Regions from separate parts of the Cytobacillus sp. BC1816 genome, predicted to be linked through region 3. Evidence: riboswitches for the same ligand, from Rfam matches in the RefSeq annotation. Region 3 holds a riboswitch; each other region holds the start of a gene.
What was found. A riboswitch is a leader RNA that binds a small molecule or an ion and turns the genes downstream of it on or off. The one in region 3 is predicted to bind cobalamin.
Positions count from the first base shown of each region.

Region 1: another riboswitch for cobalamin. It lies ahead of ACR42H_RS01230 (ABC transporter substrate-binding protein); the one in region 3 lies ahead of cobJ (precorrin-3B C(17)-methyltransferase).
Region 2: another riboswitch for cobalamin. It lies ahead of ACR42H_RS18240 (ribonucleoside-diphosphate reductase subunit alpha); the one in region 3 lies ahead of cobJ (precorrin-3B C(17)-methyltransferase).

Region 1 is NZ_CP195611.1:221,544-225,834, forward strand. Features, by position in the region: gene ACR42H_RS01220 (FtsW/RodA/SpoVE family cell cycle protein) at 1-905, opposite strand, end outside; gene ACR42H_RS01225 (hypothetical protein) at 1,271-2,047, shown strand; cobalamin riboswitch at 2,128-2,332, shown strand; gene ACR42H_RS01230 (ABC transporter substrate-binding protein) at 2,628-3,602, shown strand; gene ACR42H_RS01235 (FecCD family ABC transporter permease) at 3,568-4,291, shown strand, end outside.
Region 2 is NZ_CP195611.1:3,589,082-3,593,372, forward strand. Features, by position in the region: gene ACR42H_RS18240 (ribonucleoside-diphosphate reductase subunit alpha) at 1-2,117, opposite strand, end outside; cobalamin riboswitch at 2,252-2,445, opposite strand; gene ACR42H_RS18245 (hypothetical protein) at 2,572-2,700, opposite strand; gene ACR42H_RS18250 (heavy metal translocating P-type ATPase) at 2,858-4,291, opposite strand, start outside.
Region 3 is NZ_CP195611.1:2,939,478-2,943,768, reverse strand. Features, by position in the region: gene ACR42H_RS15075 (amidohydrolase) at 1-793, shown strand, start outside; cobalamin riboswitch at 1,123-1,301, shown strand; gene cobJ (precorrin-3B C(17)-methyltransferase) at 1,534-3,156, shown strand; gene cobK (precorrin-6A reductase) at 3,166-3,936, shown strand; gene ACR42H_RS15060 (precorrin-8X methylmutase) at 3,924-4,291, shown strand, end outside.

The sequences.
Region 1 (4,291 bases), 2.6 Mb from region 3:
AAGAAAAGGCTGATTACTACACTGGCACCAAAGAAGCCGTACTCCTCGCCAATGACACTAAAAATAAAATCAGTATGGGCATCAGGCACATACACCTGTCTGTCAGTAAACCCTTTACCGGATATTAATCCTGAGCCGATTGCGAGCATGGAGTTGTACAGCTGCATTCCTGCTCCCTGCTTGTGATTAACCGGGTCAAGCCAGGAATAAATTCTGCTGAACTGATAGGGGTCTATCCCAAGGTACTTCTCCAAAATCTCCGGTGCTATGATGACCAGATATAGAACGGTTCCTGCAAAGGCGCCCAGGATCCCATAAATCGGAACAAGGATTTTCCAGGTGATTCCGGAAACCAGGATGATTCCTGTTAATATGGCGATGATGACAAGGGCGGTACCCAGGTCTTCAATAATAATCAATCCTAATGGGGGCAATGTGGCTGCCCCTAATTTGATTAGAAGGAAAAAGTCCGTGCCTGCGGTCTTTGCCTGAAATTTCAGATGGTGGTCAGCGATGATTTTGCTGAGGGCAATGATAAGGAATACCTTAACAAACTCAGAAGGCTGCACAGAACCAAGTCCAGGAATGATATACCACAATGTAGCCCCTTTGCGCTCTGGTGCAATGCTATCCGGTGCAATGAATAACCCGACAAGCAATAGGATGCCTAAACCGTACAGCGGCCAAGTAAGCCTTCTGATTTGCTCGCTGTCAAAATACATGACAATTGCCACAATGATAGCTCCGACAACATAATTTTTTATTTGTGAGACGACAAAATTCCCTTCATATTGATTGGAGGATTGTCCGCTGTAAATAGCGATGCAGCTGATGAGGAAAAATAGCAGCAGAAGAAAGCATAACGTCCAATCGAATCGGTCTGAGAATCTATTATTCTTGTTCATTTGTATACACCTGGTTTCTTTACCTTTTTTTACATTTTTATCCTAACAAAGAAAAATAACCCTTACAATGGAGAACAGATTACATTTTTTCTCTGCATGTAGTTAGACGAATGAATCAGCATGATGGTTTCCTGTATTTTCAAAAAATCCGGGAATGATGCAATTTAAAATTTTTTCTCATCGGCAAGATATTTTCAGCTATTTTTGCTACAATAAGAGAATAAAATACTGGATATTTAACAGGCAGTTTCAAAAGAAGCTGTCTTTTTACTAATTTGTGAAGGCGCTTGCGCTATTCTTATCTGTCTAGCCCAGTGCTTTTCTTTGAAAACACCACTTTGGGTAACGGTTCGGAGGTTTCGCCATTGAAAAGAAGGAATCATGCTATTCGTGATCTCATCTACATCCATCTTAATGAACAGGATCAGTATGTGATGACTTATGGAATTGAGTTTGCAGAGTTTGCCCATACTCTCTCAGATTCTATTAATAATCTGCTTTTGTTAAAGCATCGTTTTGAGCATGGGGACTTTAATACCCACACGATGTTTGATTATGTGTCAAGGGACAAGCTGGGCAGGCTGGTTGAGGATGATGTATATGGCTATGGCGATTTTTGCTGGATTGATTTCGAGGAAGAGGAAGCGGTGAATGAGCTTCCCGGCCAGACAATTGCTGAGCTCCTTTATCTCGGCCATGTCAAGGAACATCTTAAGCCGCCTTTTTACAATTATCTGAGCAATCGCTATGTGTACCTTGCCCATGATGATGGCTGGTTTAACCGCACATATTATCGCGATCTGAACGATTTTTACCGCATGCTTGGGGAAGTAATCCCCGGTAAAATGGGACAGATGAAAGTCGAAAAAACGCTCCTTGGCATAAAAAAGAAAAAGACGTATCCTCCAATCACCAGAGATGTCCTGCTTTCCTTAAAAGCTCTTATGAAAGAAGGAGCGGTCCTTTCCATTAAGGATATCGAACAGAATCGGGTCCGGATAGAAATTCCTATTTGGATTATTGGTGACTTTGCGAATATGGATGATATGTATGATGAGTATGAAGCCATTGTAAAAGAGCCATGTGAGGCGAAGGTTGTGTTTGATAAGAAAACAAGGGAATGGAAAATATACTCGCGTTAGAATTCTGAACTTTTTTACAACATTCAGCAAATTTCTCTTACTTTTTCTATGTGATGGTGTATAATCGGAGATAGAAAATTTTATATCCGCATAGAATAGGTGTCTTCTCAAAAGGGTTTTAAAACAGGCTCTTTTGAAGACTTAATAGGGAAGCTGGTGAAATTCCAGCGCGGTCCCGCCACTGTAAATGGAAGCTGTCTGTAAATCCACTGTACAGGAATGTATGGGAAGGAGCAGAACGCATTGACCATGAGCCAGGAGACCTGCCTGATTCTTAAGCACCCATAAACCTACGAGGATAGGGAGGTGTTTGGTCCGGCCATCCCTTTTGCACTGATTGATAAATGACCATACCAACATCTCCTTGCCGTTCGAGGGGATGTTTTTTATTTGGCTGATTCTAAAAGTCTATGGGCGGCTAACTTAGTTTCTGCCACTGAGTTGATTGCAGCGGAGTGTACTTGATCCTCGGAAATCAACGCGCTTCGTTTGTAAGCTAAAAAATATTATGAGAACATTTTTTAAGATGGTGTTAGACACCACTCGAATTTTGTCGAAAGTTCTAGGAGGATTGCTGAGTATGAGAAAATTGTATGCATTTTTATTAACAATGCTTCTGGCTGCAGGAGTGCTTGCAGGCTGCGGCGGGAGTGCTGAACAGCCTAAAGAAGAGAAAAAGGCTGAGGAAGGGCAGAATGCCGGCGGGGAAGAGGCTGCTTTTCCTGTAACGATAAAGGATGCTCTTGATAATGAAATCACCATTGACTCCAAGCCTGAAAGAATTGTGTCCATGATTCCAAGCAACACCGAAATTGCATTTGAATTGGGACTTGGAGAAGAAGTTGTCGGAGTCTCCGATTTTGATAACTACCCGCCCGAAGCCACAGAAAAAGAAAAGATTGGCGGCATGGAATTCAATGTCGAAAAAATTATTTCTTTAAATCCGGATCTTGTCCTTGCTCACGCTTCAAGCGCACATAATTCGGAAGCTGGGCTTCAGCAATTAAGAGATGCAGGTGTGACCGTCCTTGTTGTCAATGATGCGAAGAGCTTTGATCAGGTTTATGAATCCATTGTAATGGTTGGAACCGCAGCGGGAGAGAAAGATAAAGCTGAGCAGCTTGTTTCAGATATGAAGAGCAAGCTCGAGGAAATTAAAACAAAAGCTCAGGGCATAAAAGAAGAAGACCGCAAATCGGTATTCGTGGAAGTTTCACCTGCTCCTGATATCTATACAGCAGGTACAGAAACATTTATGGACGAAATGTTAAGTGCCATCAATGCAGAAAATATCATTACGGAAGAAGGATGGCCAAAAATGGATCCGGAAGCGATTATCGAAAGGAATCCTGATGTAATCATCACAACTCATGGCTATTACACTGAAGATGCTGTCGGCAATGTAATGGGCAGGGATGGCTGGCAGGATATAACCGCAGTGAAAAATAAGCAGGTTGCCGATGTTGATTCCGATATGGTAACCCGCTCTGGCCCTCGTATTATTGAAGGAGTCGAGGAACTTGCAAAAGCAGTATATCCGGACGTATTTAAATAATAAATTTTTAGCTTATATAACAGCAGCTGCTTTCCTGCTTTTTGCCATTCTGATGGGGATTTCAATTGGAACAGTGTCTGTTCACCCCATGACGATTATCAGAGTAATAAGCGCTGAGCTATTTCCTTTTATTTCATTGGAAAACACGGATGCTATGCATTCAAATATCATTATGAATATTCGCCTGCCTCGCGTATTGCTGGCTGGCTTAGTAGGGGCGTCTCTTGCAATTGCGGGAGCCGCCTTTCAAGGTTTATTAAGAAATCCGCTGGCAGATCCATATACAATTGGGGTTTCGTCCGGGGCTTCACTCGGTGCTGTTTTAACATTGTTCTTAGGATTATCCATTCCGTTTGCAGGAATGTTTACACTGCCGTTATTCAGCATTTTATTTTCCTTTTTAACCATTTTTGCCGTCTTGCTATTTGCCAGGAAAATTGAAAGATCCATGAAAGTGGAAACGATTATTTTAACAGGCATTATCTTCAGTTCTTTTCTTGGCGCTCTAATTTCTCTGATGATTGCCCTTACTGGAGAGGAGCTAAGACAGATTATTGGCTGGCTTCTTGGCAGTGTATCCATGAGAGGCTGGGCGTATATTAAAATTATCATTCCGTTTTTTGTACTGGGTGCCATCCTTCTTTTAGTGAACAGCAAAGAGCTTAATGCCATGAGCTTCGGAGAAGAAA
Region 2 (4,291 bases), 650 kb from region 3:
TCGATTGCTTTAATATGGTTAGGTATATAGAAATTAAAAGAAATAGCTTGATCTATATGTTTTTGTCTGTTTGCATTCTGCCTGATGCTCCACTCCTGGTTAATATGATAGGCAGATTTATAATACCAAATGGTCTCACTGTTAATATCAGGTGCTGTCACAGGGATCCGGTAATCCTTTTTCTCTTCGGAATACTGCTTGTTGAATATAGGATCAATACTTGGAGTGCTTCCTGCAATTAAAGCAGTTGATGCATTAGGGGCAACCGCCAGCAAATAAGCATTTCGAACACCGTTTTCCCTTACCTCCTTGCTTAATGCAGCCCAGTCCATGTCTGACTCTGCCTCCAGATATCCCCGCTTGTCAAAGTAGGCACCCGTTTCCCAATCAGAACCTTTAAAGGCTGAATAGCTTCCTTTTTCTTTTGCCAGGCTCATAGAACTTTTTATCGCTAAAAAAGCAATTTGCTCATATAGAATGTCAGCGAATGTTTCTGCTTCTTCGCTTTCCCATGTGATTTTTTTCAGTGCAAGAAGGTGGTGCCATCCAAATGTCCCCAGTCCAATCGCACGGTACTTTTGGTTTGTGATCTGGCCTTGCGGCACTGGAATACTATTAATATCAATGACATTATCAAGCATTCGCACCTGAATTGGCACAAGCCTTTCAAGTACTCCCTCACTTATGGCCCTTGCAAGATTGATGGATGAAAGATTGCAGACAACGAAGTCTCCTGGCTGTTTTTCGATAATAATTCTCCCATCCCTTGTATATTCTTCAGCCCTCTTTGTAACACTTTGGTTTTGTACGATTTCAGTGCACAGGTTTGTACAATAAATCATTCCGCAATGTGAATTGGCATTTTTCCGATTTACTTCATCCCGGTAAAACATAAATGGTGTCCCTGTTTCAAGCTGGCTTCTCATGATGGATTTCATTATATCGATAGCAGGCACTTTTTCCCTTGATAGATTCGGGTTATCTATGCACTCTTTATATTTCTGGCGGAATGAACCTTCGCCTTCACCTTCGTCATAAAAGTCTTCCAATGAAAAGCCCATTACCTTTCGGACTTCATGGGGATCAAATAAATACCAATATCCCCGGCTTTCAACTTTTTCCATAAACAAATCCGGAATGCAGACACCTGTGAATAAATCATGTGTTCGCTGCCTTTCATCTCCATTGTTAAGCTTTGCATCAAGAAACGAGAAGATATCTTTATGCCAGACATCCAGATAGACGCTTATAGCACCCTGCCTTTGTCCAAGCTGATCAACACTGACAGCTGTGTTATTCAGCTGCTTCATCCAGGGAATCACACCTGAAGATGCACCCTTAAATCCTTTAATATCACTGCCTCTGCTGCGGATTTTCCCCATATATACTCCGATTCCGCCTCCATTTTTAGATAGTGATGCAATATCGGTATTGCTGTCATATATAGAATCAAGACTGTCATCAACGGTCTCAATGAAACAGCTTGAAAGCTGTCCCCAGTTTTTCCCTGCATTGGCGAGTGTTGGAGTGGCAACAGTCATATACAAACCACTCATTGCCCAGTAAGCTTCTTTAATAAGTTCAAGCCGCTTACCCTTCGGCTCCATTTTCATCAGCACCATGCTGATGATCATGAACCGCTCCTGTGGAAGCTCATAAAGATTTTTCTGTTTGTCTCTGGCAAGATATCGGTCAGCCAGCATTTTCAACCCCAAATATGTAAATAAGCGGTCATTTTCTTTCTTTATGAAGCGGGCAAGTTCATTTATCTCCTGCTTTGAATACACATCTAATAAATCCTGTTCATAAATTCCCAAAGCCGTCAGCCGTTCAATTAACGTATAAAAATGTTTGTAGCAATCATCCGGCAGGCATTCTCTATTTTTTCCTGACTCAGTATAAAGCTTCTTAAGAAGCAGACGTGACGCGGCAAAAGTCCAATCAGGCTCATCAATGCTGATAAAAGATAAACAATCCAGTATAAGCTGGTCGTACATTGCCTCCGCTCTGAGCTGGCTCATATCTTCATACCTTTTTAAAAGCTGCCCAATGCCGAGCTGTGGAAATTCTGTCTTAAGTTCTTCTAAAATTTCTATCGGTTGTATGGTTTGGACCATCTTACTTCCTCCTAAAGGCAAAATAAAAATCCGCCCGGAAAATGAGCGGATCAAACGATAGTATAATAGCATGCAGAAGATGAATAAACGGCCATTACGCGATCGTTTCATCATCTCAATCCCCGAAGATAAGAAACATTCGATCGCCCTGGCAGGTCTCCTGGCTTGTGCTTCACTCTACTAAAAGCCCTTCCCATACAAACGCCATGAAGCGTTTTGTACAGTGGCATGCTCTTTTCGTCTGCACTTACAGTTGCGGGGACAGCTTCGGTTTTACACCGAATTCCCTATTAAGTCCTCATAGGACACCAATCACGATCTATATGTAGTTTTTATTCTTTTTATTATATACTATATATTGTAGATGATTCTATCATATAGATAAATAGATTACAAATTTTAAATCGTTAATGCACGAAAAAGAACAGGGGGGATTCCCTCTGCTCTTTACTTCTCATTCATGATTTTCCATTTCAATATCATGAGATACCGGCTCTGGGGTAGCCCAAAAAGTATCATATACAGCATACCCTGCCATTACAAGAACGAGGTAAGCAATCGCTGCACCTGCCCATTTTTTCATTTTAGATACTCCTTTCAATTAAACGTTTTTTCATTTATCGCAGTCTAACTGGCAGTAAGCCCCAACTTCAGGGGGATGACTGGAGGGCAGCTGCCCTAAAGGACCGGTTGGTTCAACTATTAATCAGAAGGGAAAAGCATCCCCGCTAATTGAAGTTTCACTTTATTTTTACTCTTTGTAAACGAAGTGCATTTAAAACAACAGATACGGAGCTGAACGCCATTGCAGCGCCGGCAAGCCAAGGTGCGAGGAACCCTAACGCAGCTACCGGGATGCCAAGTGTATTGTATCCAAATGCCCAGAATAGATTTTGTTTTATATTCCTTATGGTTTTTTTACTCATCAGGATGGCGTCTGCAATACTATTTAAATCCCCTCTCATTAGCGTAATATCAGCTGTTTCCATCGCAACGTCTGTACCGGTTCCGATCGCCATTCCAATATCAGCTACAGCAAGTGCAGGTGCATCGTTAATACCATCGCCGACCATGGCGACTTTTTTCCCCTGGTTTTGAAGTTTTTTTACTTCTTCTGCCTTGCCTTCAGGTAAAACCTCTGCAATTGCAGAGTCTATCCCCACTTCCTCAGCTATTGCCTGAGCCGTACGTTTGTTATCTCCCGTAATCATAATGACCTCAATCCCCAGTTTCCTTAAGCGATTGATTGCATCTCTGGAAGTTTCCTTTATTGTATCCGCAACGGCCACGATACCTGCATATTTGCCATCAACCGCGACAAGCATTGCCGTTTTTCCGTTTTCCTCAAGTGTTTCCATTTCGAGTTTGGCTGATTGGACATTAACGTCGTATTTGTCCATTAATCTTCTTGTACCTATTAAAAGCTCTTTGCCATCCACTTTCGCTTTTATTCCATACCCGGGAATAGCTTCAAATTCAACTGGATTAAATAGCGTGATCCCTTTATCCTTTATTCCCTTTACGATCGCTTCAGCCAATGGATGCTCAGACTGTTTCTCCGCTGACCCTACAAGTTGGAGAAATATCCTTTCTTCAACTTTGCCTTCCGTAATCACATCTGTTAAAACCGGTTTGCCATGTGTAACTGTTCCAGTTTTATCAAGAACGACTGTAGTGATTTCGTGCGTGAGCTCCAAGTGCTCTCCGCCTTTAAAAAGAACCCCATATTCCGCTGCCCGGCCAGAGCCGGCCATTATAGAGGTTGGCGTCGCCAGACCTAGAGCACATGGACATGCAATCACCAGGACAGCAATCAATTTTTCGAGTGCATCTGCAAAATTTCCAGGACTTACCCATATATACCACACCAGGAATGTAACCACTGCTATGGTCACAACAATTGGAACGAATATCCCAGAGATTCTGTCTGCCATTCGCTGTATGGGTGCTTTTGAACCTTGCGCTTCTTCAACCACTTTTATAATCTGTGACAATGCACTATCTTTGCCGACTTTAGTGGCTTTAATTTTCAGGAACCCATTTTTATTAATGGTGGACCCAATAACTGTGTCTCCTGCTGTTTTATCAACAGGTACGCTTTCCCCTGTCAGCATGGATTCATCTAAAGCAGACTGTCCTTCGATAATTTCACCATCAACTGGAATTTTTTCACC
Region 3 (4,291 bases):
CACCGTAAAATTATTTGCTGATGGTGTAACTGAAGGGAAAACAGCTCTCTTTGTTGAACCATATACCAAGAATGCCGGAATGGGATCCCACCACCACGGTGATGCGAATTGGAAAGAGGATACTTTCAATAGGATGGTCTCAAAACTAGATAAGGAAGATATACAAGTACACATTCACGCAATCGGCGATGGAGCAGTTAAAATGGGCCTTGATGCCCTGGAATTGGCAAAGAAAGAAAATGAAGAGCACAATTCCCGCCACACTATTACTCATATCAGTGCTATTCAGGATAGTGACATCTCCCGTATGGCGAATTTAGGTGTTATTGCGAGCCTGCAGCCCTTTTGGTTTTACAAAGATCAGTATTATGACTTAGAGAAGGCAATGATAGGAGAGGAACGTGCATTAGCCATGTATCCAGCAAGAGAAATGTGGGAAGCTGGAGTAACGATTGCCAGCAGCAGCGATTATCCGCCCACCCCTGATTATCGACCATTGAACGCGGTAGAAACTGGAGTTACAAGAAACAGTCCTTATCCAGAAGAGCAGGATTCTGATTTGGTTCGAAATATTGATCAAGCACTTACTTTAAAGGAAATGATACAGTCATACACAAAGAATGTTGCTTATCAAATATATCGTGAAAATGACTTAGGTTCACTTAAAGCCGGGAAGAAAGCGGATATGGTTGTTCTTGGAGAGGATCTTACCAATATTGAACCAAAAAATATATCTGAAACCTCTATTGTTTACACGATTGTTGATGGGAAGATAGTTTTTAAAGGAGAATAAAATCGAGGTTCAAATTTTAATATAGCTGCCAAACCAGGTGGCTTTTTTCTTTTTACTCTTATAACTTATTGAGGTGGTTTGTTGTTATTGTTTTTACAAACCAAAGAAGAGTTGCATCACTGATCTAATCATTATAAATTTATTTTAACTTTATGAAAGACTAATGCACATTTTGTTATATCGCAGCGAAATTAACTCCTGAACAGCAGAAGTAAGCTTTTTACCAAATCCTATATCAAAAGAGCAAAGGCATTATCATAGCATTAGAAAAATTATGAAAAAAATAATATGTCAAATTTGGTCATTATATGTTATATTAGTAAAAAATTAATATATCAATTTGAATAAGTGCTCACTTTTGGTGAGGTAAAAGGGAATCCAGTGAAAATCTGGTACAGCCCCCGCTACTGTAATAGCTGATGAAATTACAATGCCACTGAGAAATCGGGAAGGTGTAAGAGTAAAAAGAAGCTTAAGTCAGGAAACCTGCTTATTTAAACGACACTTGCTTTTCGGAGGGAGAAGTATAGGCGGGACAATTATGATCAATTGTTTTTGAGTTTCAGTATGCTTATTCTTATACTGTCATTTCATATGCCTGTATTCCTTTGAAAAGGAGTGCAGGCATTTTTTATTTGGCAAGAAGCATTGTACTTTGAGAATGGTCTTGCGCAGGGGCCTGCTCGAGCAGCATGGGAGCAGGCAAGGCGCATGTGCTTTTCTTAATTGGAGGTTAGTCTATGAAGAAGGGAAAAATCTTTGTTGTCGGCTTTGGTCCGGGTGATCGTGAGCATATAACCAAACGGGCTGTGGATGCGCTGCAGCAGAGTGATTGCATTATTGGCTACAAAACATACGTAGAGCTGATCATGCCATTCGTAACAGCAAGTTCCATTGTCAGCACAGGGATGACTGAGGAGGTATCCCGTGCGCAGGATGCAGTGAAAAGAGCGGAAGCTGGTCATATTGTTTCCGTAATATCGAGCGGTGACTCGGGCGTATACGGCATGGCCGGCTTAGTGTATGAAGTGCTGATTGAAATGGGATGGACGGAAGAAGAAGGAATCGAAGTGGAAATTGTTCCTGGCATCTCGGCAATAAATTCATGTGCGAGTTTACTGGGTGCACCTGTCATGCATGACTCCTGCACCATCAGTCTGAGTGATCATTTAACACCCTGGACTGTGATCGAGAAGCGCATTGAAGCAGCCGGAATGGCGGATTTTGTCATTGCGTTATATAACCCGAAAAGCGGCAGGAGGACACGGCAGATTGTCGAGGCACAAAGGATTCTATTAAAATATCGTTCTCCTGATACACCAGTGGGGCTTGTGAAAAGTGCTTACCGCGAAAATCAAAATGTCATTCTGACTACACTGGCGGAAATGCTTGAACACGATATAGGTATGCTGACAACAGTTGTGATCGGGAATTCCTCCACTTTCTTTTATGACAACAAGATCATTACGCCTCGCGGATATCAGAGAAAGTATACGCTTGGCGAAGAGAAGCAAAGCTTAAAGCCGCATCAGCGTTTAAAAAAGGAAGCGGAGCCATGGGCATTAAATCAGGAAACCGGGGAAGCGCAAGCCGGCTACGAGCAGATTGAAAGCAAAAAACAAGAAGCCAGCTCACTGGATATGGCTTTTAAGGCTTTATCGATGGTGACGAAATCGGAGGTTGACCAAACACATTTGGTGCAGCAGCCAATCGAGGATATTTTTGAATTTGCGGTTTCGCCTGGTGTTGCCAATAAATTTATTACGCCGGACCAAATGCGCGTATTGGCAGAAGCTGTTGGCGAGAAGGGCACCATGGAATATACACCGGATCACCGATTTTTAATCAAGATTCCAACCGGACGGCCTCAGTCAATTGTGGAAAAACTCGAACAAAACCATCTGACAGTCATGCCAGCAGGCGATGTTCTAAATCTAAAAGCCTGCGATTTTTGCTACGGGGAGAAAGCAGAATCCATTCCATATGCAGAGGAAATTGCAGATGAACTGGGGGGCTTAAAGCTTCCAAAGGAATTACATATTGGCTTTAATGGCTGCGGCATGGCCTGTTATCGGGCCGTATTTGATGATATCGGCATTGTTTACCGCAAGAAGAAGTTTGATTTATTTATCGGGGCAAAGCCGGTTGGCCGTACAGCCCATGCTGCCCAGCCGGTGGCAGAGGGGATTGAGCCCGATCAGCTGGTGCCGTTATTAAAGGAGATTATAGAAGAATACAAAGAAAATGCGCATCCAAATGAACGGCTTTTTAAATATTTTAAGCGCGTGAAAAAAATTCAGTATTTTACCTATCAGGATATGAGCTCTAAGATCGAAGTCGAGCCGGCACCATGCGGGGATTAGGAGGATTTCATGATTTTATTTTTAGCAGGCACAAGTGATGCGAGAGCATTAGCCATTCAATTGAAAAATCAAGGTTATCCCTTATTGGCAACCGTTGTCACAGAATCGGCAGCTGATAGTTTGAAAGCTGAAGGCATTTCTTATAAAGTGGGGCGTCTGTCAGAAAATGACATGATCGAACTAATTCAGATGCAAGAGATGACCACTGTGATTGATGCCAGTCATCCCTATGCGGAAGAAGCTTCAAAAACAGCAATGGCAGCAGCCAAAGCATGCAGCATTCCTTACATACGTTACGAAAGGCCAAATGAACAGTTTACCTCACCGCTCATAACAGAAACAGAAAGTTATGAGGAAGCTGCAAAATTGGCTCAATCGCATAAAGGAACGATCATGCTGACAACCGGCAGCAAAACGCTGGAAATCTTCACAAAATATTTAATGCGAGATGATATCCGGCTTGTATGCAGGATGCTTCCCAACATGGGAAACATGGAAAAATGTCATAAGCTCGGTGTTAAACAAAAGGACATTATTGCGATCCAGGGACCATTTTCTGAATCATTAAATAAAGCTCTTTGTGAGCAATATGAAGTGACTCTGATGATTACTAAAGAAAGCGGCAAAGTGGGATCGGTGGATGAAAAAATGACCGCTGCTCTGGATTTGGGGATTCCTGTTATTTTAATCAAGCGGCCGCCGCTCGTATATGAAAACTTCTGCACTTCTTTCGAAGAAGTGACTCAAAGATTGGGAGGTCTTTACACATGGCAAACATGAACTTTAACACCACATTTGTACCGGTAACGGTAGATCCGGATAAAATTTACGATCACAGCTTCGCGATTATTAAAGAGGAGATGGGTGAACATCCATTTACAGATGAGCAGTGGCTGGTGGTTCGGCGTGTCATCCATGCCTCGGCAGATTTCGAGCTGGGCAGAAGCATGATTTTTACACCTGATGCCATTGAAGCAGGGGTTCAATCCATTCTAGCGGGCCGTCATGTCGTGGCAGATGTACAGATGATTGAAAGCGGGTCAGGGCGCAGGCGATTCCAAAAGCATGGCGGGGACCTGCATTGTTATATTGCGGATGAAGATGTTGCAAAGGAAGCGAAGGCCCAGGGAACGAC